4 regions of the Streptomyces sp. NPDC056734 genome follow, and region 1 is predicted to be linked to each of the others. Evidence: riboswitches for the same ligand, from Rfam matches in the RefSeq annotation. Region 1 holds a riboswitch; each other region holds the start of a gene.

Region 1 (5,518 bases):
GTTCGCGCACGAGCGCGTACTGGGCGTGGTTGGTGTCCTGGTACTCGTCCACCAGGACATGCCGGAAGCGGCGGCGGTAGTGCTCGGCGACGTCGGGGAACGCGCGCAGGAGGTTGACCGTCGTCATGATCAGGTCGTCGAAGTCGAGTGCGTTCGCCTCGCGCAGGCGTGACTGGTACATCGCGTACGCCTGGGCGAGGGTCTTCTCGAAGCCGTCGGTGGCCTGTGCGGCGAAGTCCTCCTCGTCGATCAGCTCGTTCTTCAGGTTGCTGATCTTGGCGCTGAAGGACTTGGGCGGGTAGCGCTTGGGGTCGAGGTCCAGGTCACGGCAGACCAGGGCCATCAGACGTTTGGAGTCGGCCGCGTCGTAGATCGAGAACGACGACGTGAAACCGAGCTTTTTGGACTCCCGCCGCAGGATGCGCACACAGGCGCTGTGGAAGGTCATGACCCACATCGCGTTCGCGCGCGGGCCGACGAGCTGCTCGACGCGCTCCCTCATCTCACCGGCGGCCTTGTTGGTGAAGGTGATCGCGAGGATCTGGCCGGGGTGCACGCCCCGCTCGGCGAGCAGGTAGGCGATGCGGTGCGTGAGCACGCGTGTCTTGCCGGAACCGGCACCGGCCACGATGAGCAGCGGGGTGCCGGAGTGGACGACGGCCGCGCGCTGGTTGTCGTTGAGCCCCTCCAGGAGCGCGGCCGGGTCGATCGCGGGCCGCGGGGCGCCGTCGCGGTAGTACGCGTCCCGGTTCGGGGGCGCGTCGAACTTCCCGCCGAACAGGTCGTCCGGAATCTCCTCCGGAGCGTGTTCGTCGTCGGGCGGTGGCGGGGGCTCCTCCGGGTGGGCCTTGGGGCCCTGGAGGTCCGCCAGGAAGCTGTCGTCAAAGAGGCTGCTCATCGCTCTCCGAGTCTAGGCCGCCCCACTGACAACCCGTGGCCGCCCCGGCCGGATCCCCCGCCGCCGGGCGTCCGGACCGTGAGAGGGCCGGCCGGCGACCCTCACCCGGCAGGTCCGTGGGGTGACAGTCGGTAGCGGACGGAAAGGGGCGGCAGGCGCACCGCGCGGATGCCGACAGGGCACGACACGCCGGTGAAACCGGGCGGGGAGGGGGTCATAGGGCGCGGTCAACCACGTACGGCGCGGCCATGGCCGTACACCCCCACACCTTGCCGTACGCGCCCACACGGACCCCACTCCGGACAACTCGCCATAGAACCTTCCGCTTTGGCGACACAGCGCGACGCAGCGCGACGCAACGCGGCGTCGCTACAGAAAGGTCACGAAAATGTATCGGGCATATCACCCACCAACCTTCACAGGCGGCACATGAGTTGGCTACGGTTCCGGACAGGCCGAACGACCCCCACCGGCGAACGTCGCCGGGCCGTCCCGCCTCCGCCGAGTCCGGTGCGCCTTGCGGCAGCCGGAGCCGGGGACCCACCGCGATCCGGGGTGAATCGGTCCGAACTCCCCGCGGGGAGGGGACCGTAGGGCAACCCTTCCGAAGCACTCGCCCGAACCCGACAGCTAACCCGGTAGGCGGCCCATGGAAGGAGTCGCCTCCTTGGCGTCGCACCGCAAGTCCCGCCCCTCGGGGGCGCGCGTGGCAGGCATACGCACCCCCGCCCTCGCCACGGCCGCCCTCACCTCCGTCGCCCTGCTCTCGCAGACGGCCAATGCCGCCCCCACGGACGACAGGCCGAGCCTTGAGGAGGTCGAGAAGAAGGTCGACGACCTCTACCGCCAGGCCGAGTCGGCGACCGAGAAGTACAACGCGGCCAAAGAGAAGACCACCAAGCAGCGCGAGCGCGTCGACACCCTCCTGGACGACGTGGCGCAGCGCACCCAGAAACTGAACGACGCGCGCGAGGAGCTGGGTTCCTACGCCGCCGCCCAGTACCGCACAGGGGCCGTCGCCCTCGACACGGCGACCTTCCTGCTCGCCGACTCGCCGCAGGACTACTTCGACCGGACCCAGCTCATGGACCGGCTCACCGAGCGACAGAAGACCGCGGTCGACGAGTACTTCACCCAGCAGTCCGAGACGATGGAGAAGCGCCAGGAGGCCGGGGAGAGCCTGGAGACGCTCACCGAGACCCAGGACGACCTCCAGACGGCCAAGGCGACCGTCCAGCAAAAACTCACGGACGCGCGCGAGCTGCTCTCCGAGCTGACCGCGCAGGAGAAGGCCCGCCTCGCGGAGATCGAGCGGGAGAAGCAGGAGGAGGCCGACCGCAAGGCCGCGGAGCTGGCCCAGCAGCAGGCCGAGGAACAGCGCCGCCAGGAGGAGGCGGCGGAGGCGGAGGCCCAGCGGCAGGCCGAGGAGTCGACCGGCTCGACCGGTTCCACGGGCTCCACGGGCTCCACCGGTTCCACGGGCTCCGGCGCGGAGTCGCCCTCCACCGACCCGGCGGATCCCTCGTACGCCACCATGGCGGACAAGGCCGTCGCGTTCGCCCGCACCCAGGTCGGAAAGCCGTACGTCTGGGGCGCCACCGGCCCCGACTCCTACGACTGCTCCGGCCTCACCCAGGCCGCCTGGAAGGCCGCCGGCGTCGACCTCCCGCGCGTCACCTACGACCAGGTGAACTCCGGCACCACCGTCTCCCTCGCCGCCGCCCAACCCGGTGACCTGGTCTTCTTCTACGACGACGTCACCCACGTCGGCCTCTACATCGGCAACGGCATGATGATCCACGCGCCGAAGCCGGGGGCGTACGTACGCGAGGAGTCGATCTACTACGACGGTGAGTCGTCGATCCACAGTGTGGTGCGGCCTGCCTGACGGGGGCTTTCACGGCGGGCGGGGGCGGCGCGAGCCGGGCGGGCGCGGCGCGAGCCAGGCGGGCGCGGCGCGAGCCAGGCGGGCGCGGCGCGAGCCAGGCGGGCGCGGGCGAAGATCCGGCGATTTTCGTCCGCCCGCGTGCGCGCCCCGCCCCCGCCCGGCGGCGCGCTCCTTACCATCGGCCCATGTCCACGTCCGGCACCTCATCCCTCAGCGCCTGGTGGGCGCGGTGTCCGCCGGTGGCCGGGGCCGCTGTGCTGGCGACCGGCATCGTGTCCGTCGGGCTGCGGTCGGCCGGATACGAGGTGCTGTCCGCCATCGTGCTGGTGGTGGCCGGGATCGCCTGGCTGGGCCTGGTGGCGGACTGCGTGACGCGGCTGTCGCGGGACCGCCCGAGCCGGCCGGTGGAAGCCTGGGCGCCCGACGCCCTGACCGCGGTCGCCGCGACCACGGTTCTCGGCACGGGCCTGTCCGCGCAGAGCTGGCAGCCTCTCGCCGAGGCCCTGCTGGCGCTGTCCGCGCTGGTGTGGCCGGTGCTGCTCGTGATCGTCGTGACCCGCTGGCGGGAGCGGATGCCGGGCACGGTGTTCCTGGGGTGTGTCGCCACCCAGGGGCTCGCGGTGCTCGGCGCGACCCTCGCGAAGGCGGAGGGGATCGCCTGGCTCGGACACGCCGCGATGGTGCTGTTCTGGCTCGGGCTCGTCCTGTACGCCCTCGCCCTGACCCGTTTCGACAGGCGCCAGGTGTGGGAGGGGGCCGGTGATCACTGGATCGCGGGCGGCGCGCTCGCCCTCTCGGCACTCGCCGGTTCACGGCTGATCGCCGCCAACGGCCCGGACCTCTACCTCTGGAACTCCGACGACGACGGCGTCCTGCGCACGGTGACCGGCGCCGCACTCATCCTCGCCGTGGCCGGTTACGTCGTACTGCTCGTGGCGGAACTGGCCCGGCCAGGGCCCCGGCCGCGCGCCTACGACGTACGGCGCTGGGCCACCGTCTTCGCCATGGGCACGACCGCCGCCGCCCTGCTCTCGGCCGGGATCGCGATGGACATCTCATGGCTGGCGGCCCCGGGCGAGGTGCTGCTGTGGATCGCCGTGGCGGCCTGGCTCGCGGTCGCGGCGGGGGCCGCCGGGGACGCGTGGCGTGCGGTCAGGTCCACAGGACCGCGATGAAGACGTTCGCCGTGGTCAGCAGCCCCACCAGCCCGAAGAGGCTCTTGTCCACCTGCTCGTCGTCCCGCTTGACGTAGACGAGGCCGAGGATCACCACCAGCAGCGCCAGCTTGACGCCGATCTTGATGTTGTTGACCGTCTGGTCGTCGGCCTGGTTGAGGCCGACCAGGATCACGCCGGTGACCAGCATGGTCAGCGCGCCGTGCAGCATCGCGGGGACGAACCGCGCGGTGCCCTGTCCCATCGCCTTCATCTGGGTGAGGAAGCCACCGAGCAGCGAGGCGATGCCGATGATGTGCAGGCCGACGAAGAGGTGGATGAGTACGTCCATGGGGCTGGAGCCTAGCCAGCGGCCCCGCGCCGCCCGCTCCCGGCCCCTCCCCTCACTTCGGTCATCCCTTCAAGCAAAGAGAACGGATCCCGGCAAAGATCACGATTCCGTACGATCACCCTCGATCCCCTCGCGTCATTTCCGTACATCGCGTTACCGACCTGTCACACAGCGCTCTAGCGTCCTCCCCCAGACGACCGGCATCGACCGGCTCCGGCTCCGGCTCAGGTTCCGGCTCAGGTTCCGGCTCCGAAAGGACGTGCACTTCAGGTGGCAGCGCACCGCAAGCCTCGACATCCCTCGGCCGGCGGCGGCCGGGCCCGCAAGGCGGCCACGCTCGCCCTCGCAGGCGCGGCGACCGCGACGGCCTTCGACGGGACCGCGCACGCCGCGCCCGAGCTGACTCCGGCGCAGGTCAAGGCCAAGGTGGACCAGCTGTACCAGGAGGCCGAGGCGGCGACCGAGCGGTACAACGGTGCCAAGGAGAAGTCCGAGAAGGCGCAGGAGCGGCTGGCGGTACTCCAGGACGAGGCCGCGCGGAAGGAGGAGCGGCTCAACTCCGAGCGGGAGGCGCTGGGGACGGTGGCCGCCGCCCAGTACCGCGGCGGCGGCCTCGATCCCGCCCTGCAACTCGTCCTCTCCGACGACCCCGACGCCTATCTCGACGGCGCCGCGCTCGCCGAGCGGGCGGGCGACCGGCAGTCGGCCGCCGTCACGCGGGTACGCAAGCAACTGGGCGAGATCGAACGTCTGCGCGGTGCCGCCCGCGTCGAACTGGACTCCCTCACCACCCGCCAGGCCGAACTGGAACGCCACAGCACCACGATCGACGACAAGCTGGACACGGCCCGCGAGCTGCTCACCCAGCTCACCGCCGCGGAACGCGCCCGCCTGGCCGACCCCGGCACCGCCACCCCCGCCGTCACCGCCGCCGCCCCCAACGCCCGCGCCGCCGCGGCCATCTCGTACGCCCGCCAGAAGCTCGGCAGCCCCTACGTCTGGGGCGCGACCGGCCCGGACGCCTTCGACTGCTCGGGCCTCATCCAGGCCGCCTACGGCTCCGCCGGGGTCGCCCTGCCCCGCACCACCTACGCCCAGATCGACACCGGGCAGCGCGTCTCCCGCGCCGAACTGCGCCCCGGTGACCTGGTCTTCTTCTACTCCGGCATCAGCCATGTCGGCCTCTACATCGGCGACGGCCAGATGATCCACGCCCCGAACCCGTC
Region 2 (5,518 bases), on a different contig from region 1:
GGTACGGCTCGATCGAGGCGGCCGTGCTCGCGGTCGGCGGCTGGCAGGACCCGTACCGCGACACCGTGCTCCGGCTGGTCGAGCACCTCCCGGCCGGCCGGGTGCGCGGGCTGCTCGGCCCCTGGCCGCACGGGTACCCCGACCGGGGCCGCCCGCCCGGCCCGGCGATCGGCTTCCTCCAGGAGACCCTGCGCTGGTGGGACCACTGGCTCAAGGGCCGGGACACGCGCGTGCTCGCCGATCCCCTCCTGCGCGCGTACCTCACCGAGAGCCACCCGCCGGCGCCCGCGTACGCCACCCTGCCCGGCCGCTGGACCGCCGAGCCCGTCTGGCCCTCCCCGTACGTCACCCACGTCACGTACGCCCTCCAGGGCGCCCCCGTGCCCGTACGGTCCCCGATGCACACCGGGGTCGACGCGGGCGCCTTCCTGCCGCGCGGGGGCGACGCCGATCTTCCGCCGGACCAGCGCGCGGAGGACGGGCGGTCGGTCTGCTTCGAGTTCCCGGTCGGTGAGCGGACCTCGGTGCTGGGGCGCCCGCGGGTCAGGCTGCGGCTGCGCTGCGAGGTGCCGCGCGGGCAGGTGATCGCCCGGCTGTGCGACGTCGCCCCGGACGGCGCCTCGGCCCTGGTGACCCGGGGCGTGCTGAACCTCTCCGCGCGGACGGGCCCCGACCGGTCGGTGCCGTGGCCGCCGGGCGCGACCGAGGAGGTGACCTTCGAGCTGGGCGGCACGGGCCATGTCTTCGCGCCGGGGCACCGGGTACGGCTCGCGGTCTCCTCCGCGTACTGGCCCTGGGTCTGGCCGCGGCCCGGCTCCGAGGCCGGTTTCACCCTGGACCCGGCGGGCAGCGCCCTGGAGCTGCCGGTACGGCGGGAGGAGCCCGGCGCCGGGGCGGACCGGGGGGACCGAGCCGACCGGGAGGACCGCTCGGGCCGGGCAGACGCGTCGGGCCGGGCGGCCTGGGCCGAGCCCGAGCAGGCCGAGCCGCTCGGGGTCGTCTCCCCCGTCACCCTGGACGAGCCGCGGCCCGCGCGACTGGTGGTGCGGGACGTCGCCCAGGGCGAGTGGCGGCTGGAGGTCGATCCCCGGCACGGCGGCACCCAGGTGCATCCCGACGGGCTGGAGGCCACCGAGGAGGCGCTGGAGTCGTACACGATCCGCGACGGCGACGCGCTGTCCGCGCGCACCCGCTCGGACCGGACGATCCGGCTGCACCGGCCGGAGGCGGCCTGGGACACGACGGTCCGGGCCCGGTCGGAGATCGGCTGCACAGAGACGGAGTTTTTGACCTCTAATGAGGTGATTTGCACCCACGGCACCGAGGTGGTCTTCCATCGCACCTGGGAGCGGCGGATTCCACGGACCGCTGGTTAGTAGGCACTTGGGCTCAATGCCCGATTTACCACTCTTGCGCTCGCACGTGACTTGACTCACTCGCGCCCACGGACAGCATTTCCCCCACCATCCCCCGATCCACCCTTCCCCTTCACCGAGTTGACCCTTTTCGACCGCAAAGGATCATGTGGGTCAGATAAGGAGGTGAAGATCAGAAGCGGCATTTTGTGATTCCGCCACTTGTTTCCGACATCTGCTCTCGCATACGTTCCCGGCCAGTCGGGCGGACGCCTAGTCCTGCCACCGCCCGCACCAACCCACTAGATCCACGGCAGGAGCGGGGGACCCAGGTAAGTCGCCGGGCCGGACGTCGTACGACGCACCGGAACGGCTCGGGGTGAAGCCGTGCCCGCAAGGGCCGGCCGGGCACCTCCCCGCCCGAACCCGACAGCTCACCTCGCAGGCGTAGGAGAGGAACAGTTCCCCATGTCCGCACACCGCTCCACGCGTGTTCGCCGCCTCACCCGCAAGCTCGCCGTCGCCGGTACCGGCGCCGCCGTGCTCGCCCTCCCGCTCATCGGCGCCACCAGCGCGTCCGCCGCCTCGCCGACCGTCGTCTCGGCGGCCACCTCCGCCTACCCGAACAGCCTCGACGGCTGGATCCGCCAGTCGCTCGACGTCATGGCCCAGAACGGCATCCCCGGCAGCTACGACGGCATCTACCGCAATGTGATGCGCGAGTCCTCCGGCAACCCGGCCGCCGTCAACAACTGGGACTCCAACGCCGCCGCCGGCACCCCGTCCAAGGGCCTGCTCCAGGTGATCGACCCGACCTTCGCCGCGTACCACGTCTCGGGCACGCTCTACGACCCGTACGACCCGATCGCGAACATCGTCGCCGCGTGCAACTACGCGGCGGACCGGTACGGGTCGATCGACAACGTCTTCGGCGCCTACTGAGCGCTCCGCACCTGAGCGGCCTCACCGGCCGTACGGCCTTTCCGGCGGTTCCCTTTGCGGGTTGGGGCTCGCAAAGGAAAATCAAGCAGAACTTCGACCGGGCCGTCTCGACCGTTTCTCCGAGGTGAATTCCCGTCAGGGAAAAAGTCGTTCGAGGACGACGGCGATGCCGTCGTCCTCGTTCGATGTGGTGACCTCGTCGGCGACCGCCTTGAGTTCGGGATGGGCATTGGCCATCGCCACCCCGTACCCGGCCCAGTCGAACATCGGGACGTCGTTGGGCATGTCCCCGAACGCGATGGTGTCCTCGGCCCGCGCCCCCAGCCGCCGGGCCGCGAGCGCCAGGCCGGTCGCCTTGGTCACCCCGCACGGCTGGAGCTCGACCGTGCCCGGCCCCGACATGGTGACCGTCGCGAGCGAACCGACCACCGCGCGGGCCACCGACGCCAACTCGTCGTCGGACAGCTCCGGATGGCGCAGCAGCACCTTGCTGATCGGCTCGGTCCACAGCTCGTCGCGGCGCCGGACGCGCACCGCGGGCAGCGTCGGATGCGGCATCAGATAGCCCGGCTCGATCAGGGTGAGGCCCTCGACACCGTCCTGGTCGACGGCCGCGTACACCTCGCCGACCTCGGCCTCGATCTTGCCGATGGCGGTCTCCGCCAGCTCCCGGTCCAGGGTGACCGACCACAGCAGCCGGTCCGCGCCGGCGTCGTAGAGCTGCGCGCCCTGTCCGCACACCGCCAGGCCCGTGCTGCCCAGTTGCTCCAGGAGCGGGCGCACCCGCGGGGCGGGCCGGCCGGTGACCACGAGATGCCGGGCACCGGCCTCGGTGATCCGCGCCAGCGCGGCCAGCGAGCGGTCGGAGAAGGTGTCGTCGCCGCGCAGAAGTGTTCCGTCGAGGTCGGTGGCGACAAGGGTGTACGTGGTGCGCGCGGTGCGTGCGGCATATGCAGTGGGTGCGGCCATGATCAGAGAATACGGACATCGCGCGGCCCCGACCCGGCCGGAACCGGACGTCGGACGGGTTCCCTCACGTCCCGCCCGTCCCCGTCAACTCCCCTGTACCATGCGGGCTTTCACTCCCGGAGCCGTCCGCCCGACTGCTGAAAACGGGTCCGCTTTTCACTCAGATGTGGGGGACGCGTCCGCGTCGACACCCGCCCCGTGCTCAGCCGTTGCCGCGCCGGCGGGTGCGCCGGAGTTGCCTCCTCCGAATGCCGGTTTTCAGGACACTGCCGAATTCTTTGGGCGCCCGAGACCGCAGGATGCCGACCTGCCGCGACGTAACGTGTGGCACGGCCACATAACGGCCCCATTGGCGGCACTGGGTAAGAGATGTGGTGCGTCACCACATGGCCCCCACGAGAGTGAGGCAGAACCGCATGTCCCCCTTCGATGTCCCCGAGGGCGACCCCTTCGGCCCGCACAACCTTCCGTACGGTGTCTTCTCCCCGGCCGGTACGCGGGAACGGACCGTCGGCGTCCGGCTCGGCGACCACGTCCTCGACGCCGGTGCCGCCGCACGCGCCCTGGGCTCCCCCTACTTCGCGCTCCTCGCCCGTCCCACCCTCGGCCCGCTGCTCGCGGCGGGCCGTACCACCTGGTCGGACGTACGGCGGGCGCTGACCGCCTGGGTGACGGTCCCGGCGCACCGCGAGGTGATCGAGCCGCTGCTGCACCCGCTGTCCTCGGTGACCCTGCACCTGCCCTTCGAGGTCGCCGACTACGTCGACTTCTACTCCTCCGAGAACCATGCCCGGAACGTCGGCCGCATCTTCCGCCCCGACGCCCCGGACTCCCTCCCCCCGAACTGGAAGCACCTGCCCACCGGCTACCACGGCCGCGCGGGCACGGTCGTGGTCTCCGGGACACAGGTCGTACGGCCGTCCGGGCAGCGCAAGGCGCCCACCGACCCGGCGCCGGTCTTCGGCCCCTCCGTCCGGCTGGACATCGAGTCCGAGGTCGGCTTCGTGGTGGGCGTCCCGAGCGAGCAGGGCAGCCAGGTGGCCCAGGGCGACTTCCGCGACCACGTCTTCGGGCTGTGCCTGCTCAACGACTGGTCCGCGCGGGACGTCCAGGCGTGGGAGTACGTCCCCCTCGGGCCGTTCCTCGGCAAGTCCTTCGCCACGTCGGTCTCGGCCTGGATCACCCCGCTGGACGCCCTGGAGACGGCCCGGGTCGCCCCGCCGGAGCGCACCCATCCCCTGCTGCCCTATCTCGACGACAGCGAGGAGGAACCCGCCGGGTACGACCTGCGGCTCTCTGTCGCGATCAACGGCCACGTCGTCTCCGAGCCGCCCTTCTCCACCATGTACTGGACCGCCGCCCAGCAGCTCGCCCACCTGACCGTCAACGGCGCCTCCCTGCGCACGGGCGACCTCTACGGCTCCGGCACGGTCAGCGGGCCGGGCGAGCGCGAACGCGGCTCCCTGCTGGAGCTGACCTGGAACGGCCGCGACGCCCTGGACCTGCCCGACGGCAAGCGGACCTTCCTGGAGGACGGCGACGTGGTGACCCTCACAGGCTGGGCCCCCGGCCCGGACGGGTTGCGGGTGGGGCTGGGGGATGTGGTGGGGCGGGTGGTGGGGGCGGTCGGGGGGTAGATCGGAGGGCGGTCGGGGGGTGGTCGGGGGCCGTTGAAGGCGGTCGGGGACGGCCCCGGAGGTCGGGCGGAGGGGCGACCGGATGGGCGGTCGGAGGACGGTCGGCAGGGCGGCCGGGGGCGGGCCCCGAGGGCGGTCATGGCCCCCGGTGAGGAGGCCGGAGCCGGATGACATGTTCTCGCCGTGTTCCGACGGCTGACTACAGGCGCCCGAGCCCGTCATACTGGTCGGCGGCGCGTAAGTGAGCGCCCCGTGCGTGATGTCCCGCGCGGGCCGCCACCTATCGCCGAGCCGCCGCCCGGCACCACGCCCGGCGTCGTCACAGCACCCGCACCACCCCGCCCGCTCCCCCGCCCCACCCGAGCCGCCCATCCCGACCAGGATCCGGAGACCCTGGGATGACCGTCACCCTGCTCCTGTTGAGCGTCGTCGCCCTGACGGCCGCCGTGCCGGCACCCCATGCGCTGATCCGGGCCGAATGGCCCGAGCGGGAGCCCGTCGTCGGGCTCTGGGTGTGGCAGTGCCTGGTCGCCACCGTCCTGCTGTCCTGTCTGACCGCGCTGGCCCTGGGCGCGGCGGCGGTCTTCCAGACCGTGCGCGACCATGTCTTCGCCC
Region 3 (5,518 bases), on a different contig from region 1:
GCGCCACGAGGTCAAGGGGCGCACCGGCCTGGCTCACCTTTTCGAGCATCTGATGTTCCAGGGCTCCGCGCAGGTCAAGGGCAACGGGCACTTCGAGCTGGTCCAGGGCGCCGGCGGCTCGCTCAACGGCACCACCAGCTTCGAGCGCACCAACTACTTCGAGACCATGCCCGCCCACCAGCTGGAGCTGGCGCTGTGGCTGGAGGCGGACCGGATGGGCTCGCTGCTGGCCGCCCTGGACGAGGAGTCCATGGAAAACCAGCGGGACGTCGTGAAGAACGAGCGCCGCCAGCGCTACGACAACGTCCCCTATGGCACCGCTTTCGAGAAGCTCACCGCCCTCGCCTACCCCAAGGGCCACCCCTACCACCACACGCCGATCGGCTCCATGGCCGACCTGGACGCGGCCACCCTGGACGACGCGCGCGCGTTCTTCCGCACGTACTACGCGCCCAACAACGCCGTGCTGTCCGTGGTCGGCGACATCGACCCGGAGCGGACGCTCGCCTGGATCGAGAAGTACTTCGGCTCCATCCCCGCCCACGACGGCAAGCCCGTCCCGCGTGACGGCTCGCTCCCCGAGACCGTCGGCGAGCAGCTGCGCGAGGTCATCGAGGAGGAGGTCCCGGCCCGCGCACTGATGGCCGCCTACCGGCTTCCCGAGGACGGCACGCGCGCGTGCGACGCGGCCGACCTGGCGCTCACCGTCCTCGGCGGCGGCGAGTCCTCCCGCCTGTACAACCGGCTGGTGCGCCGCGACCGTACGGCCGTGGCGGCCGGATTCGGCCTGCTGCGGCTGGCCGGGGCGCCCTCCCTGGGCTGGCTGGACGTGAAGACCTCCGGGGACGTCGAGGTGCCGGTCATCGAGACCGCCATCGACGAGGAGCTGGCCCGGTTCGCCGCCGAGGGCCCCACGGCGGAGGAGATGGAGCGCGCCCAGGCCCAGCTGGAGCGCGAGTGGCTGGACCGGCTCGGCACGGTCGCCGGCCGCGCGGACGAACTGTGCCGGTACGCGGTCCTCTTCGGTGACCCGCAGTTGGCCCTGAGCGCCGTCCAGCGCGTGCTGGAGGTGACCGCCGAGGACGTCCAGGAGGTCGCCAAGGCCCGCCTGCGGCCCGACAACCGCGCGGTGCTCGTCTACGAGCCGACGGCCCCCGAAGCCCAGGCCGACAGCGCGGCGGACGCAGAGGACGCAGAGGACGCGGCGGACGCCGACGGCGTGGCAGCCGCGGCCACCGACGACAACAAGGAGGCGGCCAAGTGAGCGAGCTGGCCCCCATGGAGTTCCACCCCCAGCCGCAGCCCGGCGACGCCCGCCCCTGGGCGTTCCCGGCCCCCACGCGCCGAACGCTCGACAACGGCCTCACGGTCCTGCGCTGCCACCGCCCCGGCCAGCAGGTCGTCGCCGTCGAGGTGCTGCTGGACGCGCCGCTGGACGCCGAACCGGACGGCCTGGAGGGCGTGGCCACGATCATGGCCCGCGCCTTCTCCGAGGGCACCGACAAGCACTCCGCCGAGGAGTTCGCCGCCGAGCTGGAGCGCTGCGGCGCAACCCTGGACGCGCACGCCGACCACCCCGGCGTCCGCCTCAGCCTCGAAGTGCCGGTCTCCCGGCTGCCGAAGGCCCTCGGCCTGCTCGCCGACGCCCTGCGCGCGCCCGCGTTCGCCGACAGCGAGGTCGAGCGCCTGGTGCGCAACCGCCTCGACGAGATCCCGCACGAGCTGGCCAACCCCTCGCGCCGCGCCGCCAAGGAGCTGTCCAAGGAGCTGTTCCCGGCGTCCTCGCGCATGTCGCGCCCGCGCCAGGGCACCGAGGAGTCCGTCGAGGGCATCGACTCCGCCGCCGTACGCGCCTTCTACGAGAAGCATGTACGCCCCGCGACCGGCACCGTCGTGGTCGTCGGCGATCTGACCGGCGTCGACCTCGACACGCTGCTCGGCGACACGCTCGGCGCCTGGACCGGCTCCACGGCCGCGCCCCGGCCCGTGCCGCCGGTCAGCGCCGACGACACCGGGCGCGTCGTCATCGTGGACCGGCCCGGAGCCGTCCAGACGCAACTGCTGCTCGGCCGGGTCGGCTCCGATCGGCACGATCGCGTCTGGCCCGCCCAGGTGCTCGGCACGTACTGCCTGGGCGGCACCCTCACCTCCCGGCTGGACCGGGTGCTGCGCGAGGAGAAGGGTTACACCTACGGCGTCCGCGCGTTCGGCCAGGTCCTCAGGTCCGGGCCGGACGGCGCCGGAGCGTCCATGCTCGCCGTCAGCGGCTCGGTCGACACGCCGAACACCGGACCGGCCCTGGACGACCTGTGGACGGTCCTGCGCACGCTTGCCGCGGAGGGGCTGACCGACGCCGAGCGGGACACCGCCGTGCAGAACCTCGTCGGCGTGGCGCCGCTCAAGTACGAGACCGCGGCGGCCGTCGCGAGCACGCTCGCGGACCAGGTCGAGCAGCACCTGCCCGACGACTACCAGGCGACGCTGTATCAGCAGCTCGCCGCGACCGGCACCGTCGAGGCCACGGCGGCCGTCGTCAACGCCTTCCCGGTGGACCGGCTGGTGACCGTCCTCGTGGGCGACGCCGCGCAGATCAAGGCGCCCGTGGAAGCCCTCGGCATCGGCGAAGTCACCGTCGTGGCGGCCGACTAGACAGCCGCGGACGGCCCGCCCGGGTGCCGCGATCCGCGCGCGGGCGGGCCCACACGCGGCACGCGAAAGTGCCGACGAAGGGCACGCGCATGACGGGGAACGCGCACCCGCACGGTGGGGCCCTGGTGACCGGAAGCGTCACCAGGGCCCCTTAATGTCCGGATTGCGGGAGAGGCTGCCTGTCTGACCTGTGGCATGCGCTACAAAAGCCCGGATCTGTTTGGGGATTGCAAGATGTCCCCTTAGCGTCATCCAGGCTGTTCGTCAGGCAGTGCGCCGCGTCCGCGGCACCGGACAGCCATCGCCGAGTCCCCGTACGGCGCGAGCCAGGGGAGCCGGGGACCCACGTCCCTGGGGTGAATCGGCCTCCCGCGCGCGTGCGTGCGGGAAGCCGTAGGAGACCTTCCTGCTCCGAACCCGTCAGCTAACCCGGTAGGCGAGAGGGAAGGAAAGGACCAGCCACTCCATGGCGTTCACGCGCGCCACCGGGAAGCACCGGCGTCCCCGGCACCCGCAGCGCACCACCGCCCGTGCGGCGGGTGTCGCGGCACTCGCCACCACCGGCGTCGTCGGCTCCCTGGCCGCTCCGGCGCTCGCCGCCGAGCCGGCTCCCGAGCAGACCGGTCTGCTGCCCGTCGTCGGCATCGGCGACGACGTCGCCCACCAGATAGACGCCCAGGCCGCCGCCCAGGCGGACGCCGCGCGGCAGAAGGCCGAGGCCGCCGCCCGCGAGAAGGCGGCGGAAGAGGCCCGCGAGCGTGCCGAGGAGGAGGCGAAGAAGGCTCGTGAGGCCGAGGAGCGCGCCGCCCGCGAGGCCGAGCGCGAGCGCCTGAACACCTTCGTTTCGCCGATCCCCGGCTCCTACGTCTCCACCAGCTACCAGGCGGGCGGCTCCGCCTGGTCCTCCGGCAGCCACACCGGCGTCGACTTCCACGCCGCCACCGGCACGTCCGTCCACACGGTCGGCAATGGCACGGTCGTGGAGGCGGGCTGGGGCGGCGCGTACGGCAATCAAGTCGTGATCAAGATGGTTGACGGTACGTACACCCAGTACGGGCATCTCTCGTCCATCGGGGTGTCGGTCGGCCAGTCCGTCACCCCTGGCCAGCAGATCGGCCTCGCCGGCGCCACCGGCAATGTCACCGGGGCCCACCTCCACTTCGAGGCCCGCACCAGCCCCGAGTACGGCTCGGACATGGACCCGGTCGCCTACCTGCGTGCGCATGGCGTGAATCTCTGACGTCGGGTGCGCGCGGGGCGCCGATGCTCTTCCGGCCGACGGGAGCGCGGGCAGCGCGTGACGTCCCGTGCGCGCGGGGCGCTGCGACGGGCGGGCACTCGCGCGCGGGACGGATGCCGCGCTCGGGTGCGGGGGCGGAGGTTGTCGGACGGGTCGGCGCTCGCCGGGAGGCGATGGCGCACTCGCGCGGAGACGGGACGGCGTGCGGCCAAGGGTTCGGTCTCCGCGCCGGCGATGCCGCACTCGCGCGGAGACGGGGCCATCTCCTGGTCCATCAGATCAACGATCTCGCGATGCCCCACTCGCGCGTGGAGACGGACCCCGCGCTCTCGCCCTCTGGCGCCGGGCGCTTGCCCCCCAACCCGCGCGGGTACGCCGCGACGACGCGCAGTTCGTCGTGGATGGGGCGGAGTGCCCCCACCCGCGCGGGTACGCCGCGTGAGGACTGCGTCCAGACAGTCGCGGAAGCCCCCGCCGCACCTACGCGCGCGTACGCCGCCCCGGGCTGGGCACCCGCGCCACCCGCGCGCTGACCCCGGCCCACCCGGGCGGGGCCAGGCCACCGTCCCCGCCTGGACCCCGCCACCCCCGCGCGCAGGGACTCGGCTAACGGCCCATGGCGTCCCGGCGGACGGCCACGGCCACCCCCGGGCGCCGGGCCCCGCCCCTCCATCACCGCTACGCGAACCCAGGCCCCCGCCCCGCTGGACCCAGCCCCCCGCCTCCACGCCAGCCAAGCCACAGCCGCCACCGTCACCCGGCGCACCGCCCCGCCCACGACAAGCCCGGGTACCCCACCCGCCGGGGCTTTCGTCCTTTTGGGCATCCGCTGTCCAAAAAATATCCCTGGAATCCGGCCCCCCGTCGGAAATTCCGGCTCATTGCAATAGAGTCACTGTTCAGACGTCAATCGAGGACGTTTCACGGGGATTAAGGCGGAGGTCGGTCATGCGTATTCCGGCGCACTCGGTGTGCACGGCGATCCGGGACGACATCATCGCCGGTGTCTACGAACGCGGTGGCCGGCTCACCGAGGAAGTCCTCGCCCGCCGCTACGGCGTCTCCCGCGTCCCCGTCCGCGAGGCCCTGCGCACGCTGGAGGCGGAGGGGTTCGTGGTGACCCGGCGGCACGCGGGCGCGTGCGTCGCGGAGCCCACCGAGCAGGAGGCCGCGGACCTGCTGGAGATGCGCGGGCTGCTGGAGCCGCTGGCCGCCTCCAGGGCCGCCCAGCGGCGCACGGAGGCCCATCTGAAGGTGCTGCGCGGACTGGTCCGGCTCGGCCAGGAGCGGGCCCGCCGGGGCAGCAGCGATGACCTGCGCTCCCTGGGCAGCTGGTTTCATGAGACGCTCGCCCAGGCGTCCGGCAGCCCCGCCCTGGTCTCCATGCTGACCCAGCTCCGCCACAAGATCGCCTGGATGTATGCCGTGGAGGCACCGGCCGCGCCCATGGAGTCCTGGGCCGAACACGGCGCCATCGTGGACGCGGTCACCCGTGGTGACGCGGAACGCGCGCGTGCCCTCACCGCCCTGCACGCCGAGCGCGCGATGTCCGTCTTCCGGCTGCGCTTCAACGCCGGCGGCGCCGACCGTGTGAGGACTTCGCAACATCCCGTAAACATGCTGGGCCAG
Region 4 (5,518 bases), on a different contig from region 1:
CTTGCGGGTCCTGTGGGACCGGCGAGTTTGGCGCTTCCGGCAGGTCTGGCAGGTCCGGCAGGTCTGGCAGGTCCGGCAGGTCTGGCAGGTCCGGCGAGTCCGGTAGATCCGGAGGGTCCGGTAGATCCGGTGGGTTGGCGGATTCGGCGGATCGAGCGGGTGTCGGCCGTCCCAGTCACCCGGGTCATCCGGGCGGCTTCGGCCGGCCACCCCGACCGCCCGGGGCCTGGCCCCGCCGGTCACGTGAGCGTGCCCTGACTGTTCCGGGGTCCCCGGGGGCGCCCCCGGCCACCTGGACACGCCCCCACCGCCCCAGCAACCCGGCCGCCCCGCCCTGCCCACTCCAACTGCTCCAGCGACCCCAGCCAACCCGGCCCACCCCCCAGGCCACCTCAACCACCCCATTCCCCTCCTCCCCCTCCCCTCGCGCTGCCCTCTCCTCACCCCTCCCCACCCCACCCCCAACAGACAGTCACCCCACAGCCCCCGCCCAGGCGGAGACGGTTACTCAAAAGGTGACGGGCATTCACCTTTGTGATCTTCATGTGATCTGCACGGCATTAACTTGTGACAAGTCAACCGGTGCCGCTACGTTCACCCATCAGCGCGGCGCCGAGCACCACGCGCCGCGCGGGTCACCGCTGTCTCGCGAAAGGTCCCCGCATGCTCTCCGGGAACGGTCGTCACCGTCGCCCCCGTCAGGCTCCGGCTCTTCTCGTCGCGGCCGGAGTGACCGGGTCGGCCATCGCCATCCCCCTCCTCACCGCCGGTGGCGCGAGCGCGGCCAGCGGCACCACGTGGGACAAGGTCGCCGAGTGCGAGAGCGGCGGCGCGTGGAGCGCGGACGACGGCGGCGGACACTACGGCGGCCTTCAGCTGACCCAGGACGAATGGGAGGCGTACGGCGGGCTGGACTACGCGTCGAGTCCGGACCGGGCGAGCCGTTCGCAGCAGATCGCGGTGGCCGAGCGGATCCTGGCCGACCAGGGAGTCGGCGTCTGGCCCGTCTGCGGGCCGCTGTACGGTCTCGCGCAGGACGCGGCGCCGGCCGGGGTCGACACGGGCGTGGCGGGCGACCCGACGCCGGACGCCTCGGAGAGCGCGAGCGGCTCCGACGACGCTTCCGGCGGTACGGGCGGATTGACCGACTCATCCAAGTCGTCCGATGGTTCGGGTGATTCGTCCACTGGGTCGGATTCGTCCGGGAGCACCGACGACCCCACCGCCCCCGGGAACTCCGGCGAGCCGGGCTCCTCGCCCACCGGGAGCCCCACCGACAGTCAAGCCGACGGTCAAGCCGACAGCCCCACCGGCGGCGCCACTGGCAGCCCCACCGACCTCACCGGCCCCGCTGACCCCTCCGACCCCTCGTCCGCCCCGTCGGGCGACACGGGTACGCCGGGCGCGTCCGGCGGCGCGGGCGACGCCTCCGGCGGTTCGCTTCCCTCGAATTCTCCCGTCGAACCGCCCAGTGAGTCCCCCTCCGGGCCCACCGGTGGCGAATCGGACAACTTCCAGCAGAGCCTCGGCTCTTCGTATCTCGTGGACACCGGCGCCCTGCCCGAGGCCGATCCCCTCCCCGGTAGCGGCCGGCATCGCGGCAGCAGCGCCGACGAGAGTGATGTGAAGGCGCCGACGGGACGCGCGGGTGACCCGTCAACCTCCTCGGCCTCCCCGGACGCCTCCGCCCCCCTGAACACCCCCGCCCCCCTGAATGCCCCGGATTCCTCGGATTCCCCGGATTCATCCGGTACCCCCGATACCTCCGGAACTTCCTCTTCCTCCGGACGTCACGCCGCGCGCGGTGACGACGGCGCGCAGGACGCGCTCGTCCGCTCCTACACCGTGCGTCCCGGCGACACCCTCACTTCCATCGCCGACTCCCTTTGGGTCGACGGTGGATGGCGCCAGATCTTCCAGCAGAACGAAACGGCGCTCGGCAGCGACCCGAACTACATCGTCCCCGGTCAGACGCTCGACATCGGCGCCGAGCCGGTCGAGGACTGAGACGCGGGCAGGGTGTGAAGCGATCGGAATCAGCCACGATTCAGGTCAGAAGTGGGCAAGAAGTGAGCCAGAAGTGACGGGAGTTCACGTCATACTTCGCGCTGAATGTCCAGGTTTGGCGAAAGTGTGGGATGAGTCTCAGAAGCCCTGATCGTCTTTGAAATTCCGGGAATCGCGTGACTACGGTCAGGACCGCTCGCAGCAGCGGGCTCCGATGGCCGTCACGCCGAATCCTGCCGACGGCCGCCGGGAACAGTCGTCGCGTCAAGCGCCGTAGGCAGGAGCGGGGGACCCAAGGTAAGTGCCGGCACCAGAAGTTGAGGCGACTCGACGGGACGGGACCGGCTTGGGGTGAAGCCATGACGTACGGGATGAAAGCCCCGTACGGGACATGGCCGGGCAACTCAACCGGCCCGAACCCGACAGCTCACCTCGTAGGCGTCGGTGAGGGGATCTCTCATGCTGTTCTCCGGCAAGGGCAAGCACCGCCGTCCGTCCAAGGCCACCCGTGTCATCGCGCTCGCCGGTGTCACCGGCGCGGCCGTCGCCGCCCCGTTGGTGGTGGCGAGCAACGCCTCCGCCGCCACCGCGTCCGAGTGGGACGCCGTCGCCCAGTGCGAGTCCGGCGGCAACTGGTCCATCAACACCGGCAATGGCTACTACGGCGGCCTCCAGTTCTCCGCCTCGACCTGGGCCGGGTTCGGCGGCACGCAGTACGCGGCCACCGCCGACCAGGCCACCAAGTCGCAGCAGATCGAGATCGCCGAGAAGGTTCTCGCGGGCCAGGGCAAGGGTGCCTGGCCGAGCTGCGGCGTGGGCCTGTCCAGCGCCTCGTACGACGGCGGCTCGGCCTCCACCGACCCCGCCCCGGCCCCCGCCGAGCAGCCGAGCACCGGCAGCGGCGACAACAGCGGCAGCGAGAGCAGCGGCAGCGACCGCACCACCGAGCAGCCCAGCACCACCCGCTCGCAGGAGCGCCCGGCCGCGACGCAGGAGACCGTCACCACGCCGGCCGGTGACCAGGTGGAGAAGGGCGACGGCGAGTACGAGGTCGTCACCGGCGACACCCTCAGCGCCATCGCCGCCGAGCACGAGGTCGCGGGCGGCTGGCAGAAGCTGTTCGAGCTGAACGGCGACATCGTCGACGACGCCGACCTGATCTACCCGGGCCAGCAGCTGCACCTGAAGTGACCCATGGCCCGCCGAGGTGACTTCAGGCCATGGCTGGTTCATGGCTGATGCTCAGCCTCACCACAGGCGGGCCCTCCACCCTGGAGATACGTCCTCACCCTGAGGGGTCTCCCCCCGGAGAAACCCCTCATTGAGGCCCCGTGCGGGTCCCCCCGTCCCCACGGGCGCCCCGCCCCGGCGCGTGATTCCCCCGTACGCGCCGAGGCGGGGCTTTCCCATGCCGCGCCCCCGCCCGGACACGGGGGCGGTCCCACTCTCCGCACACGGAGCACAGGGGGGCACAGGGAGCGCAGAGCACCCAGGGAGCACAGAGCGCACAGAGCGCACAGGGACCGCGACCCCGCGCTCTGGACCAGGGAGGTGCGGCCCCGCTCTCCGCACCAGGGCCCACCCCCACTCCCGGCCCACCCCGACGCCCCACTCCAGCCACCCCTTCACCCCCCCCGCCCCCCCGCCACACCACCCCTTCACCCCCCGCCACACCACCCCCTCTTTGTTTCGTTCGGAAACATTTTACGATCGGTTCCGTCCGAGGGGTGGGAGACCGGATGGCCGATCCCCCCGGGACGGCTAGGCTCGTCTCGCGGAGCCGCCCGCGGCCTCGCCGCACGGCGGTCCCGCCCCACCGCGTCACATCCACGAAGGAGATGCTCGTGCCGTCCATCGACGTCGTCGTAGCCCGGGAAATCCTGGACTCCCGAGGCAACCCCACGGTCGAGGTCGAGGTCGGCCTCGACGACGGCAGCACGGGTCGTGCCGCCGTACCGTCCGGCGCCTCCACGGGTGCCTTCGAAGCCATCGAGCTGCGCGACGGTGACCCCAACCGCTACCAGGGCAAGGGCGTCGAGAAGGCGGTCCTCGCCGTCATCGAGCAGATCGGCCCGGAGCTGGTCGGCTACGACGCCACCGAGCAGCGCCTGATCGACCAGGCGATGTTCGACCTGGACGCCACCGACAACAAGGGCTCGCTGGGCGCCAACGCCATCCTCGGCGTCTCCCTGGCCGTCGCGCACGCCGCCTCCGAGGCGTCCGACCTGCCCCTGTTCCGCTACCTGGGCGGTCCGAACGCGCACCTGCTGCCGGTGCCGATGATGAACATCCTGAACGGCGGCTCGCACGCCGACTCCAACGTGGACATCCAGGAGTTCATGATCGCCCCGATCGGCGCGGAGTCCTTCTCCGAGGCCCTGCGCTGGGGCGCCGAGGTCTACCACACCCTCAAGAAGGTGCTGAAGACCAAGGGCCTGTCCACCGGCCTCGGCGACGAGGGCGGCTTCGCCCCGAACCTGGAGTCCAACCGCGCCGCGCTCGACCTCATCCTCGAAGCCATCAAGCAGGCCGGCTACATCCCCGGCGAGCAGATCGCGCTCGCGCTCGACGTCGCCGCCTCCGAGTTCTACAAGGACGGCAAGTACGAGTTCGAGGGCAAGTCCCGCTCGGCCGCCGAGATGACCGAGTACTACGAGGAGCTGGTCTCCGCGTACCCGCTCGTCTCCATCGAGGACCCGCTGTACGAGGACGACTGGGCCGGCTGGAACGTCATCACCGAGAAGCTGGGCGAGCAGGTCCAGATCGTCGGCGACGACCTCTTCGTCACCAACCCGGAGCGCCTGGCCCGCGGCATCGAGGAGGGCTCCGCGAACGCACTGCTGGTCAAGGTCAACCAGATCGGCTCGCTGACCGAGACCCTGGACGCCGTCGAGCTGGCCCAGCGCAACGGCTTCAAGTGCATGATGTCCCACCGCTCCGGCGAGACCGAGGACGTCACCATCGCCGACCTCGCCGTCGCGGTGAACTGCGGCCAGATCAAGACCGGCGCCCCGGCCCGCTCGGACCGCGTCGCCAAGTACAACCAGCTGCTGCGCATCGAGGAGATCCTCGACGACGCCGCCGTCTACGCCGGCCGCAGCGCCTTCCCCCGCTTCAAGGGCTGAACCCGAGCAGCACGAGGAAGCGTCGTACGTACGTCCCCGTACCCGGTCCCGTACCGTGTGCGGGGACGTACGCACGTGTGAACGGGAGGCGGGGACATGGCCCTGAAGGAGCGGGACCGGTTCTCCACGGCCACCAGGCTGCGGCTGCTCGGCGAGCAGACCGCCGAGCGGGTCTACCGCTCGCAGACCCGCCGCCAGGCCCGCCGCTCCCGGCTGACCGGCCGCGCGGCCCTGCTCGCCCTGGTCCTGTGCTCCCTGGTCGTCGCCCTCGCCTACCCGATAAGGCAGTACGTCGCCCAGCGCGCCGAGATCGCCGACCTGGAGCGGCAGCAGGAGCAGGCCCAGGAGCGGGTCGAGGAACTGCGCGACGAGAAAGCGCGTTGGCA

Evidence for each region. A riboswitch is a leader RNA that binds a small molecule or an ion and turns the genes downstream of it on or off. The one in region 1 is predicted to bind cyclic di-AMP.
Region 2: another riboswitch for cyclic di-AMP. It lies ahead of ACFRFC_RS25285 (transglycosylase SLT domain-containing protein); the one in region 1 lies ahead of ACFRFC_RS15240 (NlpC/P60 family protein).
Region 3: another riboswitch for cyclic di-AMP. It lies ahead of ACFRFC_RS20380 (M23 family metallopeptidase); the one in region 1 lies ahead of ACFRFC_RS15240 (NlpC/P60 family protein).
Region 4: another riboswitch for cyclic di-AMP. It lies ahead of ACFRFC_RS08510 (transglycosylase family protein); the one in region 1 lies ahead of ACFRFC_RS15240 (NlpC/P60 family protein).

What each region holds. Positions count from the first base shown of each region.
Region 1 is NZ_JBHTZD010000008.1:327,958-333,475, forward strand. Features, by position in the region: gene pcrA (DNA helicase PcrA) at 1-898, opposite strand, end outside; cyclic di-AMP (ydaO/yuaA leader) riboswitch at 1,388-1,559, shown strand; gene ACFRFC_RS15240 (NlpC/P60 family protein) at 1,566-2,786, shown strand; gene ACFRFC_RS15245 (tellurite resistance/C4-dicarboxylate transporter family protein) at 2,972-3,961, shown strand; gene ACFRFC_RS15250 (hypothetical protein) at 3,939-4,292, opposite strand; gene ACFRFC_RS15255 (NlpC/P60 family protein) at 4,563-5,518, shown strand, end outside.
Region 2 is NZ_JBHTZD010000017.1:39,486-45,003, reverse strand. Features, by position in the region: gene ACFRFC_RS25290 (CocE/NonD family hydrolase) at 1-1,376, shown strand, start outside; cyclic di-AMP (ydaO/yuaA leader) riboswitch at 1,646-1,818, shown strand; gene ACFRFC_RS25285 (transglycosylase SLT domain-containing protein) at 1,824-2,297, shown strand; gene ACFRFC_RS25280 (HAD family hydrolase) at 2,433-3,266, opposite strand; gene fahA (fumarylacetoacetase) at 3,683-4,903, shown strand; gene ACFRFC_RS25270 (M56 family metallopeptidase) at 5,302-5,518, shown strand, end outside.
Region 3 is NZ_JBHTZD010000012.1:270,701-276,218, reverse strand. Features, by position in the region: gene ACFRFC_RS20390 (M16 family metallopeptidase) at 1-1,264, shown strand, start outside; gene ACFRFC_RS20385 (M16 family metallopeptidase) at 1,261-2,649, shown strand; cyclic di-AMP (ydaO/yuaA leader) riboswitch at 2,942-3,103, shown strand; gene ACFRFC_RS20380 (M23 family metallopeptidase) at 3,116-3,889, shown strand; gene ACFRFC_RS20375 (GntR family transcriptional regulator) at 4,838-5,518, shown strand, end outside.
Region 4 is NZ_JBHTZD010000005.1:5,345-10,862, reverse strand. Features, by position in the region: gene ACFRFC_RS08515 (transglycosylase family protein) at 664-2,007, shown strand; cyclic di-AMP (ydaO/yuaA leader) riboswitch at 2,267-2,463, shown strand; gene ACFRFC_RS08510 (transglycosylase family protein) at 2,467-3,198, shown strand; gene eno (phosphopyruvate hydratase) at 3,846-5,132, shown strand; gene ACFRFC_RS08500 (septum formation initiator family protein) at 5,229-5,518, shown strand, end outside.